One region of the Pseudoalteromonas ardens genome, then DNA from elsewhere that is predicted to be linked to it. Evidence: predicted binding sites of a transcription regulator. Region 1 holds the regulator's gene; the other holds the start of a gene.
What was found. The regulator sigma-54, encoded in region 1, starts transcription at its own class of promoters, with help from an activator protein. The targets are predictions, from matches to a motif close to GTTGGCACGNNNNTNGNNT.

Region 1 (3,151 bases):
AAAAATTCTGGCCGATCGCCTCGAAGTACACCGTAGGGAAGAACTGGGTAAAAATAAGCAACTGCTGGTTGCAACAGGCAGTCCGGCAATATTTCAGGAACGCCAAGCGGATGGTACGTTATTGAAGGCCAGCGCCAAAGAAGTGCGCTATGATGTCGCAAATCGCATGCTCACCATCAAAGGCGGTGCAGAGATCAGTCAGGCAGGACAAAAAATCAGCGCGCAAACTATCGTTTATGATATGGAAAAGAAGCTGATCAGCGCACAGCGCGGGGAGCAAGAACAAAACCGCGTGAGAACCATTCTGTTACCTGAAAAAGAGAACCCCCAACAACCACAAGAGAAGGGGAATCCGTGAGTAAATTAACCGCCACCGCACTGGCCAAAAGTTATAAGGGCAGACAGGTTGTTAAAAACGTTGAGTTAAGCGTTGAAGCTGGCAGTATTGTTGGCCTCCTTGGCCCAAATGGTGCAGGTAAAACCACCACTTTTTATATGATTGTCGGATTGGTGCCCAGTGACAAGGGCAGCATACACATCGACGAACAAGACATTACCTTATTGCCGATGCACAGCCGGGCAAGACTAGGTATTGGTTACCTGCCACAAGAGTCCTCTATTTTTCGCAAGCTGACCGTCTATCAAAACCTGATGGCCATTTTAGAAACCCGTAAAGAGCTGAATAAAGAACAACGAGAAGTCATCCTCAATGAACTGTTAGATGAGTTTAATATCCAGCATATTCGCGATAGCCAGGGTATGGCGCTATCGGGCGGTGAACGACGCCGGGTAGAAATTGCCCGTGCCCTTGCGGCAGATCCAAAATTTATCTTATTAGATGAGCCTTTCGCTGGCGTTGATCCCATTTCAGTGTTAGATATAAAGAAAATTATAGAGCACCTGAAAAACCGTGGGATAGGCGTACTGATCACCGACCACAACGTGCGTGAAACGCTGGACGTCTGTGAGAAAGCTTATATAGTGTCACATGGTGAACTGATAGCAGCAGGCACCCCGGAGCATGTTCTGGCCGATCAAACTGTGCGGGATGTCTACCTAGGTGAGCAATTCAGGCTATAGTTATAAAATTAGAAGTAAATAACAAAAAGGATTGTTAGAGATACATGAGGCAATCGCTACAGCTGCGCATGGGGCAGCAACTGACAATGACACCACAACTGCAGCAGGCTATTCGTCTGTTACAGTTGAGTACGCTAGATCTCCAACAAGAAATCCAAGAAGCGCTTGATAGCAACCCTTTGTTGGAAGTGGAAGAAGGTGAGTCTGAATCACAAGACAATGAAACTCAGTCCAAGTCGGATTCCGATTTGGAACAACCTACAACGAGTGACAACGACAGCTATGAAGAGGCGGCTGTCAGCGACTACGAACAAGACAGCGATGCTGCACTGAACAAAGACACCGTCAGCGACGATTTGGCAATGGACGTAACCTGGGACGAGTACATCAGTGCTGCCCCGGCAAGCAGTTCAGGCCCAATGCCAGAAGACGAAACCATTTACCAGGGTAAAACCACTGAAACATTGCAAGAGTACCTGATGTGGCAGCTGGAACTGACGCCTTTTAGCCCTACAGACAGAGCCATCGCCCTTGCAATTGTAGAAGCAGTTGACGATGCTGGTCTGTTGACCATCAGCTGCGAAGACATCGTCGATAGCATGAATCAGGACAACGATGAAGAGCCGATTGAGCAGGATGAAGTAGAGGCCGTACTGAAACGGATCCAATTATTTGATCCTGTTGGGATTGCGGCACGCAGCCTGCAAGAATGCCTGTGCATTCAGCTCAACCAGTTTGACCCAAACACCCCTTGGCTTGCACAGACCAAAGAAATCCTGACTGAGCACATCGATCTGTTAGCCAGCCGGGATTACCGCACTTTGATGAAAAAAACCAAACTCAAAGAAGCGGATCTGAAAGAAGTAATGACCCTGATCCACGGCCTAAACCCGAAACCCGCCGCGAGCATAGTACAGGAAGAAGCAGACTATGTGATCCCGGATGTGTCGGTTAAAAAAGTGAAAGGTCGCTGGGTTGTTGAACTCAATCCCGATTCAATGCCAAAAATTAGAGTGAATGACCACTACGCTGCTATGTCCCGTTCAGTCAAGTCGAGCACAGACAGTCAGTTTATTCGTTCACACCTGCAAGAGGCAAAATGGTTCATCAAGAGCCTGGAAAGCCGCAATGAAACTTTATTAAAAGTTACTAATTGCATTGTGCAGCAACAACAGGCATTCTTTGAACATGGCCCCGAGGCAATGAAGCCGATGGTACTGAATGATGTGGCCGAAATGGTCGACATGCATGAGTCCACGATTTCACGTGTAACAACGCAAAAGTATATGCACACGCCACGCGGTATCTATGAGTTGAAGTATTTCTTCTCAAGCCATGTCAGCACTGAAAACGGAGGAGAATGCTCTTCGACTGCAATCAGAGCATTGATCAAAAAGCTAATTGCCGCGGAAAACACTGCTAAACCATTGAGTGACAGCAAGATTGCGGATGTATTGGCAGATCAAGGGATCAAAGTGGCTAGACGTACAATTGCCAAATACCGAGAGTCTTTGGCTATCCCACCGTCCAATCAGCGCAAAAGCCTGATTTAGACGTAACTACAGAAGGAAAATGCTTATGCAACTAAATTTAACTGGTCGACATGTAGAAATCACCGATTCGTTAAGAGACTATGTAACAAACAAGTTTGCGAAGCTAGAAAGGCACTTTGATCACATCAATAATGTGCATGTTATCCTAGATGTCGAAAAGCTCATCCAAAAAGCAGAAGCCACATTACATGTGAACGGGGGAGAAATTTTTGCCTCAACCGAACACCGGGATATGTATGCCGCAATAGACGGACTTATCGATAAGCTTGACCGCCAGGTGATCAAGCACAAAGAGAAGCTAACTCGACACTAATCATGAAACTAAGCTCATTGATTTCACAGGACTGCAGCAAAGCTGCGGTCCTTTTTAATAGTAAGAAACGTATTTTAGAGTACATCAGTGAGTTGGCTCAAAGCCAGCTTCCAGACAGTAATGCCCATGATATCCTTGATGCACTGTTGAGCCGCGAAAAACTCGGAAGTACGGGGATAGGAAAAGGGATTGCACTGCCCCATGG
Region 2 (3,151 bases), on a different contig from region 1:
GTTTACGAGATGAACTCGAAAGTAATTAAGTCGGTTGATGAGATGCTCAGTTACATTAATCAGCAGCTTTAAAAGATTGGGGGTAGTATGGACAAGTTACGTACACTTGGCCTGGTAGCGGCAGGCTGTATAGCACTCAGTGGTTGTACAACAACGCAAAATAAAGATGTTGAGCGGGACGATCCTTACTACGCGCCTATGTATCCGGAAGCGGAAGCAGCGCCGGTTGTAGCTACAGGCTCGCTATTCAATGCTTATGCCAACGATCTTTACTCAGATAAGAAGGCACTTCGCACCGGTGATATCATTACTGTTGTACTTAGAGAATCGACTCAGGCTTCAAAGGCGGCCAACTCTAAGCTGGATAAAGACAGTGAGGTGGATATCGATCCTATACTGGGTTTAGGCGGTGCAGCGGTCAACTGGGGGAACAAGAGCATTCAGCTGGATGCAGGTTCGAATTCATCATTTCAGGGCGATGCGCAGGCCAACCAGTCTAACAGCCTGATTGGTAACATCTCAGTGAATGTGATGCGGGTTCTACCAAATGGTAACCTGGTGATCCGAGGTGAAAAATGGCTGACACTAAATACTGGAGAAGAATTTATTCGTCTCGAAGGGCTCGTCAGACCGCAGGATGTGAATGCCGATAATACGGTAGAGTCAAATCGTATTGCCAATGCGCGTATTCAGTACTCAGGTAAAGGCGATACGCAGGAAGTGCAAAGTGCAGGTTGGCTGACTAAGTTCTTTATGAGCGCCATTATGCCATTTTGAGGAAGCAAACTATGAAATTATTTAATGTGCTCGTGCTAACTATGGCACTTATCGGCAGCCAGTTTGCGCAAGCAGAGCGTATCAAAGACGTGACTATGGTTGAGGGAGTTCGTTCAAACCAACTGGTTGGTTATGGTCTGGTAGTGGGCTTACCGGGTACAGGGGAGCAAACTCGCTTTACAGAGCAAAGCTTCAAGGGCATGTTAAACAGCTTTGGTATTACCATGCCGGCAAACCTTAAACCGAAAATTAAGAATGTGGCAGCAGTGGCCGTGCATGCAGAGTTACCAGCTTTTGTGAAGCCTGGTCAAACTATTGACGTCACCGTGTCATCTATTGGTAGTGCGGGCAGTTTGCGTGGCGGGACTTTGCTGCAAACTTTCCTGAAAGGTGTGGATGGCAATGTGTATGCGATCGCTCAGGGCAGCATGATTGTGGGTGGTTTGGGTGCCGAGGGGCTGGACGGCAGCCGGGTCGTGATTAACACGCCTACGGTTGGTCGTATTCCAAATGGTGGCACGGTTGAACGTGCAGTCAGAAGCCCGTTCACTCAGGGAGATCACATTACTTTTAATCTGAATCGGCCCGACTTTACAACCGCTAAGCGTTTGGCCGATACAATTAATGATCTGGTTGGCCCACAAAGCGCGCAAGCTATGGATGCTGCTTCTGTACGTGTCATTGCACCTCGCGACCCTTCTCAGCGTGTTGCTTACTTATCGACTCTGGAAAACCTGGAGTTCACACCAGCAGATACGTCAGCCAAGATTATCGTCAACTCACGCACAGGTACCATTGTTATTGGCAAAGAAGTGAAACTGCAGCCAGCTGCGATTACGCATGGTGGATTGACGGTGACCATTGCTGAACAAATGAATGTGTCTCAGCCACAGCCTTTGACAGAAGGTGAAACGGTAGTGACGCGTCAAAGCATTGTCGATGTTGATCAGGATGATTCACGGGCATTTGTATTTGACCCTGGTTCAAGCCTGGATGATTTGGTCCGTGCAATTAATGCAGTGGGCGCAGCACCTGGCGATTTGATGGCGATACTGGAGGCACTGAAAGAAGCTGGTGCAATACATGGTCAATTAGTCGTCATTTGATGCTTCTTTTATAATCAATTAGTTAGCCCCATTTTATGGGGCTTTTTTTTGGCTCAATAATTGCATTGTTATTGGTTATGTATATTGATGTGATTTCGAGCAATGAATACTGATCCGACTCGCAACCAAAGTTTCTATGACTTAACTGATCTGAACTCGTTAAGACAGGACGCACTGAAAAGTACCGGAGACGCCAATGCCTCTGAAGAAGCGTTGCGCAAAGCGGCTCAGCAGTTCGAGTCAATTTTCACTCAGATGATGTTGTCCAGCATGCGAAAGGCCAATGAAGTTCTGGAGGATAAAGATAGTCCGTTTAATTCCAGCAGCGTGAAATTTTATCGTGACATGCATGATCAGCAGATGTCTATGCAACTCTCCAGTGAGGGGAGTCTGGGCCTTGCTGATCTGATTGTGCAGCAATTGTCGCCTAATCGGGATGGGTATATGCCCAGTTCTGTACTGCGCACCGGCGCGGAGCTGCAAAGCGATCGGATTGCTAATGGTGAAGCAGGGCAGCACAAAGCAGAAAAACAGCCTGAAGTGACCGAAAGTGCATCTAAAGAGGTGCAATTCGATGATCCTGAGTCATTTGTTAGCCAGCTTTGGGAGCATGCTAAGTCAGCGGCCGCCAAGATTGGCCTGAATCCAGCTGTGATGGTTGCTCAGGCTGCACTGGAAACAGGCTGGGGCAAGCACATCATCGCGCGCCAGGACGGTGAAAGCAGTTTAAACCTGTTTAACATAAAAGCCGATAAGCGCTGGCAGGGTGACAGTGCCAGTAAAATGACGCTGGAGTTTGAGCAAGGTTTACCAGTGAAAAAGCAGGCGAACTTCAGAGCGTATGATTCGCTGAAAGATAGCATCAATGATTATGTCGATTTCCTGCAGTCCAATCCTCGTTATCAAGAGGCCTTAACTAAGACAGACAATCCGGACCAATACCTGGATGCCCTGCAACAGGCAGGGTATGCAACCGATCCAGATTATGCAGAAAAAATTAAACGTGTGTTGGACAGAGGAGAATTTCAGTCCATGTTGTCAGCGTCAGTGCATCAGGGAGTAAATTAAGATGTCATTTAATCTTATGAATATTGGTACATCCGGGGTCAGAGCCAGCTCTGAATTACTCCAGACGACCAGTAAAAACATCGCAAACCTGAATACCAAAGGTTATGTTCGTGAGCGGACTGAACACACCACTATGGTCAATAACCAGGTGGGACGTGGCGAAACCGTACGCTTGCTTAATGAGTTTGCCCAAAAGCAGC

Region 2: flgJ (flagellar assembly peptidoglycan hydrolase FlgJ) is a predicted target of sigma-54. The motif match lies at 1,931-1,949, and genes of this name have one in related genera.

What each region holds. Positions count from the first base shown of each region.
Region 1 covers NZ_JASJUV010000003.1:43,690-46,840, reverse strand. Annotated here, with positions in the region: gene lptA (lipopolysaccharide transport periplasmic protein LptA) at 1-358, shown strand, start outside; gene lptB (LPS export ABC transporter ATP-binding protein) at 355-1,080, shown strand; gene QNM19_RS10990 (RNA polymerase factor sigma-54) at 1,125-2,633, shown strand; gene hpf (ribosome hibernation promoting factor) at 2,659-2,946, shown strand; gene QNM19_RS10980 (PTS sugar transporter subunit IIA) at 2,949-3,151, shown strand, end outside.
Region 2 covers NZ_JASJUV010000006.1:310,043-313,193, reverse strand. Annotated here, with positions in the region: gene flgG (flagellar basal-body rod protein FlgG) at 1-72, shown strand, start outside; gene flgH (flagellar basal body L-ring protein FlgH) at 88-777, shown strand; gene QNM19_RS18655 (flagellar basal body P-ring protein FlgI) at 789-1,883, shown strand; gene flgJ (flagellar assembly peptidoglycan hydrolase FlgJ) at 1,986-2,951, shown strand; gene flgK (flagellar hook-associated protein FlgK) at 2,953-3,151, shown strand, end outside.